Regions from separate parts of the Dorea sp. OM07-5 genome, predicted to be linked through region 2. Evidence: riboswitches for the same ligand, from Rfam matches in the RefSeq annotation. Region 2 holds a riboswitch; the other holds the start of a gene.
The links. A riboswitch is a leader RNA that binds a small molecule or an ion and turns the genes downstream of it on or off. The one in region 2 is predicted to bind FMN.
Positions count from the first base shown of each region.

Region 1: linked by a shared signal. The riboswitch ahead of ribD (bifunctional diaminohydroxyphosphoribosylaminopyrimidine deaminase/5-amino-6-(5-phosphoribosylamino)uracil reductase RibD) and the one ahead of DXC04_RS00270 (ECF transporter S component) in region 2 are both predicted to bind FMN.

Region 1 covers NZ_QUKZ01000015.1:23,694-31,534, reverse strand. Annotated here, with positions in the region: gene DXC04_RS12560 (flavodoxin family protein) at 1-20, opposite strand, end outside; gene DXC04_RS12555 (MATE family efflux transporter) at 184-660, opposite strand; gene ribH (6,7-dimethyl-8-ribityllumazine synthase) at 744-1,205, opposite strand; gene DXC04_RS12545 (bifunctional 3,4-dihydroxy-2-butanone-4-phosphate synthase/GTP cyclohydrolase II) at 1,311-2,507, opposite strand; gene ribE (riboflavin synthase) at 2,589-3,281, opposite strand; gene ribD (bifunctional diaminohydroxyphosphoribosylaminopyrimidine deaminase/5-amino-6-(5-phosphoribosylamino)uracil reductase RibD) at 3,263-4,372, opposite strand; FMN riboswitch at 4,649-4,763, opposite strand; gene DXC04_RS12530 (5-methyltetrahydropteroyltriglutamate--homocysteine S-methyltransferase) at 4,819-5,937, opposite strand; gene DXC04_RS12525 (LysR family transcriptional regulator) at 6,113-7,027, opposite strand; gene DXC04_RS12520 (RrF2 family transcriptional regulator) at 7,167-7,607, shown strand; gene DXC04_RS12515 (CidA/LrgA family protein) at 7,611-7,841, shown strand, end outside.
Region 2 covers NZ_QUKZ01000001.1:49,118-56,958, forward strand. Annotated here, with positions in the region: gene DXC04_RS00260 (Tex family protein) at 1-1,309, shown strand, start outside; gene DXC04_RS00265 (YitT family protein) at 1,366-2,274, shown strand; FMN riboswitch at 2,390-2,514, shown strand; gene DXC04_RS00270 (ECF transporter S component) at 2,680-3,315, shown strand; gene DXC04_RS00275 (helix-turn-helix domain-containing protein) at 3,607-4,140, shown strand; partial or broken gene DXC04_RS16060 (ABC transporter ATP-binding protein) at 4,204-5,283, shown strand; gene DXC04_RS00285 (ABC transporter permease) at 5,782-6,618, shown strand; gene DXC04_RS00290 (extracellular solute-binding protein) at 6,622-7,841, shown strand, end outside.

The DNA of each region.
Region 1 (7,841 bases), on a different contig from region 2:
TTGATCATTAATACTTTCATCCTATGCTTCCTCCTTCTTTTGGTAATAATAAACTCAACAGCAGTGATACAACAAATACACTGACAATCACGTTACCACTAAACACATCACCAACTGCCTGTGGCTTAGTGCAATCTTTGTCACTATAAATATAATTGAAAGAAGGATCCAAAGATCAGGGAGTTAGCCTGTTAGCTTATGAATCCATTTATAACTTTTAAAACGCAGAAAAATCGGCAGACACTTAAATATCTGATCTGACTGAACTGCGATCACTACTATTTCAACTGGAAGTTTCCAGTAAAATGCAGTTAAAAAGGATAATGGCATGACAATCCCCCAAACCGAGATCAGGTTAAGATACATGGAAAATTTTGTATCTCCACCACCCTGAATGAGCCCCACTCCAACCGGCATTTGATACGCCATTCCAACCATAACCACACTCATGATCATCATAAAATGATCTGCATATAAAGTTGCCTGCGCACTTAACCGGTACATAGACAATAAGGGGGCTTTCAATGCATGTTGACACTGTATGCTACCAAATTCTGCAATGCGATCACTGCCATCAACTTGAAAAAGGACCGGTAAAACACCGGATCCTTTGAAAAAAATGATTGCTTCATTTATTTTTTTTCCTCTCTGACCTTTCATGCAGGTTTTTGTACTTTATATTTTATATCATTTCGCATAAACAGGTAAAGGAAAACATAAATTTTCTGCTACTTCCTTCTCGCTTATATTGTTCTGAGCAGATTAACCATCTCAACCGCGCCAAGTGCACAATCATATCCTTTATTTCCGCCTTTACTTCCGGCGCGCGCAATTGCCTGTTCAATGTTTTCTGTTGTAAGCACTCCAAACATAACCGGTATTCCGCTTTCCAGGGAAACTGTCGCAATTCCTTTGGACACTTCATTGCAAACGTAATCATAATGCGTTGTATCTCCACGGATAACCGCGCCAAGACAAATCACTGCATCGTACTTTCCGCTTTTTGCCATTTTCGATGCAACCAGTGGGATTTCAAATGCTCCCGGTACCCATGCGATATCTACATCTTCGTCTTTCACATCATGTCTGAGCAATCCATCCATTGCTCCACCTACCAGCTTTGATGTGATAAATTCATTAAATCGTCCTGCTACGATTCCTACTTTCATGTCTGTTGCAACTAATTTTCCTTCTAATGTATTCATGTCTTATCCTCTTTTCTTTTTCAGAGTCATTTCCGGCTCTGTTTTATTTATGTATTGTTCCTGAACAATCTGCTTCTGTCAAAATTATCCCTCTGTTTTGTCTGTTTAAAATTGTAATAAATGTCCCATACGTTCCTGCTTTGTCTTCAAATATTTCAAATCATAATTCGTTGCATCCATCTGGATCGGCACGCGCTTGCTGATCTCCATTCCGTAATCCTGGAGCTGATATACTTTATCCGGATTGTTTGTCAGAAGACGAAGCGAACGGATTCCAAGCTCTCTTAAAATCTGTGCTCCGATATAGTACTCTCTCTGGTCTGCCTCAAATCCCAGTGCCAGATTTGCATCCAATGTATCCATCCCATTATCCTGCAGACAATAAGCCTTTAATTTATTAACCAGACCGATTCCGCGTCCTTCCTGCCGCATATATAAAAGTACTCCACGTCCTTCTTTTGCAATTTCTTTCATGGAACATTCAAACTGCTGTCCACAGTCGCAACGGAGAGATCCAAATACATCTCCGGTAAGGCACTCCGAATGTACCCGGCATAACACATTTTCTCCCTCTCCGATCTCGCCCATAACAAGCGCAATGTGATGTTCCTGATTCAATTTATTCACATAACAATACGCAGTAAATAATCCGTATTTTGTCGGCATCTTCGTTACTGCCTCGCAGGAAACGAGTGTTTCTTTTACTTTTCTGTACTCCTGCAGCTCTTTGATAGTCATTGTCGGAATTCCATGTTTTTCTGCAAATGCTTTTAATTCGCTTGTACGCATCATCGTACCGTCTTCCTTCATGATCTCACAACACAGCCCACATTCTTTAAGCCCGGCTAAGCGCATAAGATCTACGGTTGCTTCTGTATGTCCGTTCCGTACCAGCACACCGCCGTCTCTTGCAACCAGCGGGAACATATGTCCCGGTCGCCTGAAATCTTCCGGTTTTGCACCGTCTTCAATGCATTTTCTTGCTGTAAATCCACGTTCCTCTGCTGATATTCCGGTTGTTGTATCCACATGGTCAATAGATACGGTAAACGCAGTTTCGTGATTATCTGTATTGTGTGCAACCATTGGTGCCAGTGAAAGGCTTGCTGCTACTTCTTTGCTCATCGGCATACAGATTAGCCCTTTCGCATGCACTGCCATAAAGTTTACATTTTCTGTTGTCGCATACTGTGCCGCACAGATCAGATCACCTTCATTCTCTCTGGTCTCGTCATCCATAACAAGAATATTTTTCCCATCCCGCAATGCTTGTAAAGCATTTTCTATCTTTTGAAATTTCATAGTTTCTCTCCTTCTATTTTACTAAATTATTAATTCTCTGCTGAACCTGTCATCGACAGTTTCCTCTTGATCTCCTGTCTGTTAATACCCGTAACGTTCCAAAAATTCTGCCGTAATTCCACTTGATTTTGAAGATTTACCATTTTTTCTATCTGTATTTCCTTCTGGTTTCTGCAAATTACTGTTCCTTTCCCGCAAGAATTTTTCCACATATTTTCCGATACAGTCTGTTTCCAGGTTTACCGGATCCCCCACTTTCTTTTCCTGCAGTGCAGTATGACTCAGTGTATGTGGAATAACAGATACCTGAAAGGTTTTATCGTCAACTGCCGCTACTGTCAGACTGATTCCATCGATTGTGATCGATCCTTTTTCTACTATATAGTGTAGTATCCCAGCTGTTGTTTCAATCGTATACCATATTGCAATACTGTCTCTTTGCATTTTGCGGATTGTGCCTGTCCCATCGATATGTCCGCTGACAATGTGACCGCCAAATCTTCCGTTTGCCGCCATTGCCCGTTCCAGATTCACTTTGCTTCCTCTTCTAAGAAGTTTAAGGGAAGTCCGGTTCATTGTCTCATGCATAACATCTGCACAAAAACTGTCCGTGTCATATTTCGTCACTGTCAGACAAATACCGTTGACGGCGATGCTGTCTCCTATATGAATATCTTTTAATATTTCCTTTGTCTGGATCTGAAGACGGATTGAGGCATCTTCTGTCCGGATACTGCTTACCTTTCCAACCTCTTCTATGATTCCTGTAAACATTTATATTTCACATCGCTTTCTATTAAAAAATCTTCTCCGATCTGTTTGAGCCGACTGTTCACCAGTTGATATGCATCTGCCGGTTCATCAACGCCCATACCGCCTACCGGTCCGATTCCGGTGCCCCCGAAAATCTTCGGTGCAATATAAGTCTGTACACGGTCCACAATCTGTGCTTCTAATGCACTTGCATTTAATGTGCCGCCTCCTTCCAGCAAAATGCTGTCAATTCCAAGTGCTCCGATTTTCTGTACAAGCTCTTTAAGATCTATTTTCCCATTCTTCTTACTGATCACCAGAACTTCACAGCCTGCTTTTTGATAAAGTTCTATTTTCTCCCGGTTTGTTTCACATGTTGCAAAAATTGTCCTTACCTGCCTTGCTGTCTTCACAATCTGCGAATCCGTTGAAGTGCGAAGCGACGTATCACAAATGATACGGACCGGATCTTTTCCATTGGCAATCCGGCAGGTCAAAAGCGGATCATCTTTTCTGACTGTTTCACTTCCTACCATGATCGCCTGATATTCCAGTCTTGTTTTCTGAACGCACATTCTTGCCGTCTCACCGGTAATCCATTTGGATTTTCCGCTTGCAGTTGCAATCTTTCCGTCCATCGTCATTGCATATTTCATTAATATATAAGGAATTTTTGTTGTTATATATTTCCGAAAAATATGTGTCAGTTCCATGCATTCTTTTTCCAGAACCCCAACTTCTACTTCCACGCCTTTTGATTTCAAAAGCGCAATACTTTTTCCTGCCATCAAAGGATTCGGATCTGTCATTCCTACAACAACTTTTCGAATCCTGTGTTCTAAGATTGCTTCCGTACATGGCGGCGTCTTTCCATAATGACAACAAGGTTCCAAAGTCACATAAAGAGTTGCTCCTTCCGAAGATTCTTTGCAGTTCTTTAATGCATTGCGCTCTGCATGCAGTCCGCCATAATATTCGTGATAACCTTCCCCGATAATCTTTCCGTCTTTGACAACCACAGCACCTACCAGCGGATTCGGGTTCACTCTTCCCTTTCCTTTTTCAGCAAGCGTAATCGCACGCTGCATATAAAATTCTTTCTCATCTGTCATTCCTTTTTCACCTCCTGTTTTCTACAGCAATAAAACACGTTTTGCGAGTTTTATTTGCTGATTAGCGGGTCGTTAAATGCAACCATTCAAGCATGGCGCATTTTCCTCGTCGCCATAACAAAAAAGAAAATGCCTTGAATTCTACCTCATTCAAGACATTTAAAAGTTTCTTTTGATTATTTTATCAGATATAAAATATAAAAAGCTCTGAAATGGATGTTCATTCCAGAGCTAAATGTTCAAATCTGATTCTTCGTATTGCTTATCAAAGATTCTTCTCATCTTCTTTCATCCAGACTATACTGTCGGCTTCGGAATCTCACCGAATCATACCTTACGGCTCGCGGGCTTTACCGCCGGTAGGGACTTACACCCTGCCCTGAAGATAGTTATTCAATTGACTGCCTTTATTATAGCACTGCGCAAGAATCTGTCAAGAGAGAGTTTTATCCCCACACTTCTTCTGCTACTTCTTTAACGAGTGCAAGTTTTGCCCATTGTTCTTCTTCTGTAAGTTTGTTTCCAATCTCGCAGGAAGCGAATCCACACTGCGGACTTAAACACAGACGGGAAAGTGGTATATATTTTGCAGCTTCATGAATTCTTGCAATGATCTTGTCTTTGTCTTCCAGTTGCGCAGATTTTGTTGTCACAAGTCCGAGTACAACTTTCTTCTCGCCCGATACGGCTGCCAATGGCTCAAATCCACCGGAGCGCTCATCGTCAAATTCCAGATAATATGCGTCTACATTTTCTCTTGCAAATAATACTTTTGCAACGCTGTCATATGCTCCGCTGCTTGCATAAGTAGAATGAAAATTACCGCGACATACATGTGTATTGATGATCATATCCTCTGGTTTTCCTTCAATTGCAAGATTATTAATACGAACAAGCTGCTCTTTGATCGCTTCCAATCCTTCTTCATCTGTTCCGAAAAATGCTTTTGCATTTGGATCTACCAGCATGCCCCAGGAGCAGTCATCTAACTGTAAATTTCTGCATCCTGCTGCATACAGATCTTTGATCACTTTACGGTATCCTTCTGCAATATCCTGCACCAATTCTTCTGTATCTTCATAATATTTGCTCGTATTCGGCATTGCAAATGGCATGATCATCTGTTCTAAAAACTGTGCCGGAGCAGGAATTGTCTGTTTTGCAACTGTGTTTTCATCTTCCAGTGCTTTCACAAAACGGAAATGCTCTACAAACGGATGCTCTCCTGTTACAGCTACTTTTCCTGTCAGGTAAGTGTCATCGATCATAGCTGCTTCCCCGTGGAACGGAAGTCCTGTCTCTGTTTTGCTGTGTCCGACTCCGTCAAATCCCCACATGAAATCCAGATGCCAGGTTGCTCTTCTGAACTCTCCGTCTGTGAGCACTTTGTATCCTGCTGCCTTCTGTTTTTCAACCAGTGCGCGGATTTCCTGATCTTCTACACTTGTCAGTTCTTCTTTTGTAATGGTTCCTGCCTCATATTTGCTTCTTGCCACTTTCAGCGCTTCCGGACGCAAAAAGCTTCCTACATAATCATATCGAAATGGTGTGTTCTGTTTTGCCATTGTAATTCCTCCTCTGTAATCTATTTTTATTTGCTTTGGTATCTTGTGTACAATGGCTATTATATCGGCATTCCTGTTATTCGTAAAATACACAAAAATAGTTGTTTGTCATAACTTTAAGCTATATCAAGCAACTATTTCTTATACGCATTATTTATAATTAAACTCTAAAAAACTATGGTGACAGCGGATTTGTAGCATATTTCCGCAGTGCCTTAAGATACGCATCTCCAAGTTTACTCGGATGAAATTTCTTATGCAACAGAATTCCAATCTCCATCTCACCTTCTTCATCCAGCGGAACTGCAACAATGTCTGAACTATTCAGATCTTCATCAATCACACCACTGCACACCGTATATCCATTCAGACCGATCAGCAGATTAAATAATGTTGCCCGGTCTCTTACACGAATATTTTTCGGACGCTCTACCATGCTGAATATTTCCTCCGAAAAATAAAATGCATTATGCTCTCCCTGTTCAAACGACAGGTACGGATATGGTTTCAGTTCTTCCATTGTCACGCTTTTCCTGCCTGCAAGCGGACTTCCGGAACTTACAAAAATATGCGGTCGTGCGACAAACAGTCTCTCAAAGCGGAGATCATTCGACTTCAGAAGCTTGTCGATCACCGCTTCATTAAAGCAGTTCTTATATAAGATTCCGATTTCACTTTTCAGACTTGCCACATCTTCAATGATTTCATATGTCTGTGTTTCGCGTAGAGAAAAATCATATTTTTCATTTCCATATTCTTTAATCAAGTCAACAAAAGCGTTTACTGCGAAAGAATAATGTTGCGTCGATACACAGAATTCCTGTTTTCTGGCACTTTTATTCATGTATTTTTCTTCCAGAAGTTCTGCCTGTTCCAACACCTGTCTTGCATATGCAAGAAATTCTTCACCGTCTTTTGATACAACAATTCCTTTGTTGGTCCGATCAAAGATCCGCACATGCATTTCTTTTTCCAGCTCTTTGATTGATTTTGTCAGACTCGGCTGTGAAATAAACAGTTCTTTTGCAGCTTCTGTCATCGTACCTGCCTTTGCAACTGTAACTACATATTTTAATTGTGCCAGTGTCATCCTCCCTGCTCCTTCCTGTGTGGCATTTGGTGTTATCATACTTTCTTTTTCCTTTCATTGTCAACTTTTTTTGATTCTTGTCTTGAATCCCCTATTACCCTCCGCTATAATAGGTTATTGATGATTGGAGGAAAAAAATATGATTTCTACAAAAGGCAGGTATGCCCTTCGCGTTATGTTAGATCTTGCCATGCAGGATCCTGAGCGTTATATTCCGCTGAAGGAAATTGCCTCAAGGCAGGAACTCTCAGAAAAATATCTGGAGATCATCCTGAAAACACTTGTAAAACAGAAACTATTACGGGGTATGCGTGGAAAAGGCGGCGGATATCAGCTGACACGCGCACCGAAAGACTATACCGTTGGCGAGATTCTCATGCTTACCGAAGGTAATTTATCTTCCGTAGCCTGTCTTGCACCGGATGCTGAATCCTGTGACCGTGCTTCGTGCTGTCTCACATTACCAATGTGGCAAAAATTCGATTCTATGGTGCATGATTTCTTTTTTGGCATTACCTTAGCCGACCTTTTGGAAAATCGCTCTGGTCAAACAACAGAAAATCAATCACAGGAGTTGTAACAAATGAAATTTATTAAACAATTTGGCATTATTCTTGCCATCTCTTTTATCGGAGAGATTATGAATTATCTGATTCCTCTCCCGGTTCCGGCAAGTATCTACGGTCTTGTTCTGATGCTTCTCTGTCTGCATTTTGGAATTGTACATATTGATTCCGTGAAGGATTCCGGCAAATTTCTCATAGAAATCATGCCACTCATGTTCATTCCTGCGGCCGTAGGTCTGATCGAATCC
Region 2 (7,841 bases):
GAGTGAACTGACGGAAAAAGCAGAGGATGGAGCAATCGAAGTGTTCGGGAAGAACTTAGAACAGCTTCTCATGCAGCCTCCAATCACAGGAAGAACCGTGCTTGGCTGGGATCCGGCATTCCGAACCGGATGTAAACTTGCAGTTGTAGATCCGACCGGAAAAGTTATCGGTACAACAGTCATCTATCCTACTGCACCGACAACACCGAAGAAGATCCAGGCGTCCAAAGATTTATTAAAGAAGATTATTCCGAAGTATCATGTATCACTGATCTCAGTAGGAAATGGAACTGCATCCAGAGAATCTGAGCAGTTTATCGTAGAGTTATTAAAAGAGATTCCGGAAAAAGTAGAGTATATCATTGTAAATGAAGCAGGAGCTTCTGTATATTCGGCAAGTAAACTTGCTTCAGAAGAGTTCCCGAATTTTGATGTCGGGCAGAGAAGTGCAGCGTCCATTGCAAGACGACTGCAGGATCCGCTTGCTGAGCTTGTGAAGATCGATCCGAAATCGATCGGAGTCGGACAGTATCAGCATGATATGAACCAGAAGAAATTAAGCGAAGCACTTTCCGGTGTTGTAGAAGATTGCGTAAATAAAGTCGGTGTCGATCTGAATACAGCATCCGCACCGTTGCTTTCCTATATCTCCGGTATTTCTTCTGCGATTGCCAAAAATATCGTTGTATATCGTGAGGAAAATGGCAAATTTACAAACCGGAAACAATTATTAAAAGTAGCAAAACTGGGACCGAAAGCATTTGAACAGTGTGCAGGTTTTATGCGTATTCAGGACGGAGATAATCCGTTAGATGCGACCAGCGTACATCCGGAGTCCTACGCGGCAGCAGAAGAACTGTTGAAGAAGCAGGGATTTTCCGTAGATGATATCAAAGGAGGAAAACTGACAGGATTATCACTTACGATCCGTGATAAAAAACGTCTGGCAGAAGAGCTTGGAATTGGTGAGATCACACTGGAAGATATTGTAAAAGAATTGGAGAAACCGGGAAGAGATCCGCGAGATGAGATGCCAAAACCGATCCTCCGCACGGATGTTCTGGAAATGAAAGACCTGACAGAAGGCATGGTATTAAAAGGAACAGTGAGAAATGTCATCGATTTTGGAGCCTTTGTTGACATCGGTGTCCATCAGGACGGACTGGTACACATTTCAGAATTAAGCGATAAGAAATTTGTAAAACATCCACTGGAAGTAGTAAGCGTTGGTGATATCGTGGATGTCAAAGTTTTAAGTGTGGATCTTAAGAAAAAGAGAATCCAGCTGACAATGAAAGGTATTCAATAAAATAATTTAACAAAAGTAATTTAATAAAAAATACAAAAAAGCGAGAGGTGTTTAGTATGCAGAAAAATTGGGGAAAAACATTGATCACACTTGCCGGAGTATTATTGGGGAATATCATTCTGGCATTTGCAGTTGCAGCATTTATCGTACCAACAGGTATTGTCATGGGAGGCGCAACCGGTATTGCACTTACGATCACACATTATGTGCCGATGTCCCTGTCGGTTGTATTATTAGGTGTAAACGTCATATTGTTCCTGTCAGGAGCTTTTATACTCGGAAAAAAATTTGCAGTTACAACGATTGTAAGTACATTTTTATATCCGCTTTGCCTGTCAGTTGTCCAGAAGATACCGGGAATTACAACGCTGACAGATAATCAGCTGCTGTCCGCAATTTATGCGGGAGTGCTTATGGGAATTGGAATTGGTATCATTGTAAGAGTTGGTGCTTCTACAGGCGGAACCGACATCATAGCACTGATCCTGAACAAAGTGGCACATATTCCACTGGCACCGCTTATGTATGTGGTTGATTTTATTGTGCTTTCTTCACAGATTCTCTTTTCTAATTCAGAACAGGTGATGTACGGTATTTTGAATCTGGTGCTGACAACGGTACTACTAAATAAGGTGATGCTGCTTGGAACTTCACAGATACAGTTGTTCATCATATCTGAGAAATACGAAGAGATCCGGGAAGATTTATTATCCAAGCTCGATCTTGGAACAACGATGATCTATATTGAAAACGGTTATCGTCATGAAAAACAGAAAGGTGTTATGTGCATCATTCCGAACCGGAAACTGTATTCCACAAAAGAAATGATCCACAGCATCGATCCGTACGCATTTATTACGATCACACAGATCAATGAAGTGCGAGGTCAGGGATTTACATTCGAACGTATCCGTTATCAGGAACTTCCGGAAGACCGGAAGTCGGCAGGTGACAGACAGTCTTAGATTTTTGAAAGTTATTTTGAAAGTCAGACATAATGGATGTTTGTGTGAGATAAGACTTCGGCAAAGTTTCACTTGCAATTTAAGAAGTACAGCACTATAATAAAAAACAAAGAGAAAGATTCTTCGGGGTCGGGTGAAAGTCCCAACCGGCGGTATAGTCCGCGACCCGGTATGATATGTACCGGCTGAATCGGTGTAATTCCGATACCGACAGTAAAGTCTGGATGAGAGAAGAGTTATGCATAGAAAAAGCAATATTATTACCCCGGTATTTTGTTTGATACCGGGGTTTTATTGTTGCAATAGGAAATTGATTTTCTTACTATATAAAAACTTCAGCAAGATGTAATGCATAGTTCCAGAAGTTTTCTTTCTAAATATAAGTATTTTAAAGGAGACCAACATATGAGTACAAGTACAAAAACAATGGCAGCAGCACAGACAAAGAACAGGACAAAGATCCGTGTAATGGCACAGGTTGGAATGTTATCTGCAATCGCATTAGTATTAATGCTTTTCGAGATTCCGCTTCCGTTTGCACCATCTTTTTACGAGATCGATTTCAGTGAAGTTCCGGTATTAGTCGGATGTTTTGCAATGGGACCACTGGCAGGAGCAACGATTGAATTCATCAAGATCATTCTGAACTTTGCGGTAAATGGAACCATGACAGCAGGGGTAGGTGAGATTGCTAACTTCCTGATCGGATGCGCATTTGTGGTACCGGCAGGTCTGATCTACAAGAAAAAGCATAACCGTACAGGCGCTATCGTTGGTATGATCAGCGGAACATTATTTATGACAATCCTTGGATGTTTCCTTAATGCATACGTATTATTACCGGCTTATGCAAAAGCGTTCCAGATGCCGATGGATGCACTGGTTGGCATGGGAACAGCAGTGAACAGCCACATTACAAGTGTTACAACGCTTGTCATCTTTGCAATCGTGCCATTTAACCTGTTAAAAGGTGTGCTGGTATCGTTGATCGTATTTTTGATCTATAAGAAGATCAGCCCGATATTCCATATGGGAAGATAGAAGAAAATATTAGATAATGATGAAAAAAAGAAGGACAGAGCCTTGATTTTTAGGGTTCTGTCCTTGCTTGTATTATAATGCAGTTTTCAGCAAGTTGCCATCTGGTGGGAAATACAGGTTTTAATTTTTTTTGAAAAAATATCCAAAAAAACTAGAACCAGGCTTCAAAAAATCTGTGAATCTCTTGAAATATTCCCGTAACCGTGTATAATAAACTTTGTTCGGTAATTTTGAACATAAAGTATAGTAATAGAAAACTCCAGAACGAAAATATATCTCGGAGGTGATAGGGTGGATATCGGAAAGAAATTGAAAGAACTGCGTTTGCAAAATGACCTGACGCTGAATGATCTGGCATCCAGAAGCGAGCTGTCAAAAGGCTTTCTGTCCCAGGTGGAGAGGAATCTGACAACGCCGAGTATCGCAACGCTGGAAGATATTCTGGAAGCGCTTGGAAGTAATCTGTCAGACTTTTTCCATGAGGAAGAAGAGCATCAGATTGTATTCGGACAGCAGGATTTTTTCGTGGATGAACAGGAAGGTTTTCAGATTGAGTGGATTGTGCCTAATGCACAAAAGAACCAGATGGAGCCTATTATTTTAACACTGGCGCCACATCAGAAAAGCCGGGAAGTGTCGGCGTTTCAGGGAGAAGAATTTGGCTATGTATTAAAAGGCAGCATAACAATTGTGCGTGGCAAGAAGAAATATAAAGTAAAGGCGAAGGAAACGTTTTATATGGATGGTTCCAGAAGCCATTATTTATATAATCATGGGAGCGGGGAAGCAAAAGTATTGTGGATCACCAACCCGCCGATGTTTTAAACAGACGAGAACGATAAAAGGCTAAGATATTATAGCTGACAGATTATAGAAGGGAGACGTGAGATGGAAGAGAATAAGATCATTGAATTCCGCAACATTGTCAAAAGTTTTGACAGCCAGGTTGTGTTAAAAGGAATCAATCTTGACATTTATGAAAATGAATTTGTAACACTGCTCGGGCCAAGTGGCTGCGGTAAGACAACACTTCTTCGGATTCTGGGAGGATTCCTGGAAGCAGACGAAGGAAGTGTGATTTTTGATGGCGAGGAGATCAGTAATAAGCCGCCGTATGAGCGGGAACTGAACACGGTGTTTCAGAAATACGCACTCTTTCCACATCTGAGTGTTTATGAAAATATTGCATTTGGGCTTAAGATAAAAAAAGTCGGAAAAGACATCATTGACCAGAAAGTCATGAAGATGTTAAAGCTTATCGGACTGGAAGGATTTGAAAACAAGAATACAACACTGCTCTCAGGAGGTCAGCAGCAGCGTGTTGCAATTGCAAGAGCGCTTGTCAATGAACCGAAAGTGCTGCTTCTTGATGAGCCGCTTGCTGCGCTTGACCTGAAACTCAGAAAAGAGATGCAGTATGAGTTGAAACGGATCCAGCAGGAGGTCGGTATCACCTTTATTTTCGTAACACATGATCAGGAAGAGGCACTTACGATGTCGGATAAGATCGTTGTTATGAAAAATGGTGAGATCCAGCAGATCGGTTCGCCGCAGGATATTTACAATGAACCGGCAAACCGTTTCGTAGCAAACTTTATCGGTGAAAGCAACATTTTATCAGGAACGATGATTGATGATTATAAAGTCATGTTTGATGATATTGTATTTGACTGCGTGGATTATGGATTTAAGAAGAATGAAAAAGTAGACGTTGTCATCCGTCCGGAAGATATTGATATTGTAGATGTAAAAGATGGCAAGATGACCGGAGAAGTTTTGAGTGTGCTGTTCAAAGGTGTTCATTATGAAATCATGGTGGAGACAGTTCCGGGAACCAGCGTTACGGTAAATATGCGTGTCATCCGCAATCACGAAGTGACAAGTGAAGACGGAAAAGAAAAAATCAGTGCAAACAACTTCTATGTTGATGTTGACGATGTGGAAGAAATGGATGATAAAGAGATTATCGCGTTCTCCAATGCGCAGGCATGGGAAGTAGAGACAGATGATTATATATCCATTGCAAAAGTAGAATACGAACTGGAGAAAGAAGAAGGACAGTATCCGGTTACATTTACAACCGCAGATGGAACAAGCATCGAGAGAACAATCTTTGTAGTCAACCAGCCGTTCGTTAAGAATGAAAAGGCAAATGAAGCGGTTATGGCGTTCAACTTCTTCAAAACAGTAGATGAGATCAATGATTCACAGGCATTGGATACAGATCTGAAAACATGGGCAAATGCACAGGGCTGGAAGTTAAGTGATGAAGATCAGAGTGTGGACATCAGTGTAGATTATGACTTTGAACCGGAAGAAGTGACAGAAGGTGTATATCAGATCACATTTTCAACAACCGGTCGCGAATTTAAGATCCATACAACTGATTATTCGGAGGAAGGACAGGAGGTCGGCCTGACATTCTTCCCGGAAGATATTCATGTCATGTCAAAGGTGGTGTACTAGATGAAACGTTTTCAGCAGCTTGCATGGCCGTATATCGTGTGGGCAGTGATGATGCTTGTTCTTCCGATGGCACTGATCGCACTGTATTCTGTAATGAATCAAGGCAACAGCATCATTTCTTTCTCGTTCACACTGGAACATTATGCCAAATTTTTTACCGATCCGGATTTCTTATTAATCCTCTGGCGTTCCATACTGATTGCGGTGAAGACAACCGTTTTATGTCTGCTTCTCGGCTATCCGATCGCATATTATATAGCAAGAAGCACAGAAAAAGTACAGAATATATTGATTTTATGCATTACACTGCCGATGTGGATCAACATGCTTGTGCGAACATACGCATGGATCGGACTTCTGAGCAACGGTGGTATTTTTCAGAAAATACTTGGATTTTTCGGACTTGGAAATGTAGAGCTTCTCTATACAGAGGGCGCCGTACTGCTCGGTATGGTATATAACTTTCTTCCGTTTATGATCCTGCAGATCCAGACGTCCTTAAGCAAGATGGATTATTCGCTGATTGAAGCGAGTGCGGATCTCGGGGCCAGTCCCGCACAGACTTTCCGCAGAATTACTTTGCCACTTTCCATGCCGGGAGTAATTAATGGAATTACGCTTGTATTCCTTCCGGCAGTCAGCTCGTTCTTTATTCCGAAGCTGCTTGGAGGCGGTCAGTATTTCCTTATCGGAAATATGATCGAAAACCAGTTTATCACAGTCGGAGAGTGGAATTTCGGAAGTGCGGTGTCTATGATCATGGCGATTATTATGATGCTTTTGATGATGGCTGTACGGAAAGTGGAGCAGCATAATCAGGGCGGAAAGGGGGTATAAAAGATGAAACAAAAGAAACGACGGATCGGGAAGATCTTGATGGTACTTTCAGTCATCTTTTTCTACCTTCCAATATTATATATGATTATTTTTTCATTTAACGATGGAAAATCACTGACAAGTTTTACCGGATTTTCACTGCGCTGGTACCGGCATATGCTGGATTCCAGCGATATGATGGAGGCGCTCTCTACAACATTCAGTGTGGCGGTGCTGGCTACAATTATTTCCACAATTGTAGGAACAATTTCTGCAATTGGAATAAGTAAGTCAAAAAAAGTTGTGCGTGATCTGATGGATCAGGTCAATAATCTGCCGCTTATGAACCCGGAAATTGTAACAGCGATTGGATTTATGCTGTTATTTATCACATTCCGTGTGGAAAAAGGCTATGTGACGATGCTGCTTGCGCACATTGCATTCTGTATCCCATATGTCATGCTTTCCGTGATGCCGAAGATTCGCTCACTGGATCCGAACCTGGCAGATGCGGCAATGGACCTTGGGGCAACACCGTGGCAGGCTCTGACGAAAGTTATTGTGCCACAGATCACACCGGGAATCGTGTCCGGAGCGCTGATTGCATTTACCATGTCCGTAGATGATTTTATCATTTCTTATTTCGTAACCGGACGAGGTGTAAAGAACTTAAGTATTATGGTGTATACAATGAGCAAACGAGTGAATCCGAGCATTAACGCGATTTCTACGCTTGTTGTTGTGATTATTACGATCGTACTTCTGGTGATCAATATTATGCCAATGCTGGCAAGCAAAAGAAAGAAGACAGATGTAGTCAGAAGAAGGAGAATGTGGATACCGGTCACAGCCGTCTGTGCGGCGCTGGTTGCGGTCATATGTGTTGCGCAGTTCGGCGGAGCACAGAACAAACGTCCGTTTGAAGGACAGACACTCAGGATTTATAACTGGGGAGAATATGTCGGTGAACATATCATTCAGGACTTTGAAAAAGAAACCGGTGCGAAAGTTATGCTGGAGAACTTTGATTCCAATGAACAGATGTACATCAAAGTCGCAAATAAAGAAGCGTATGATATTCTCGTTCCGAGTGATTATATGATTGAGCGTCTGATTTCCGAAGGATATTTACAAAAACTGGATAAATCAAAGCTGACCTGTATGGATAAGCTGAATAAAGCGGTCAAAGGACTGCCGTATGATCCGAAAAATGAATATTCGGTTCCGTATTTCTGGGGAACTGT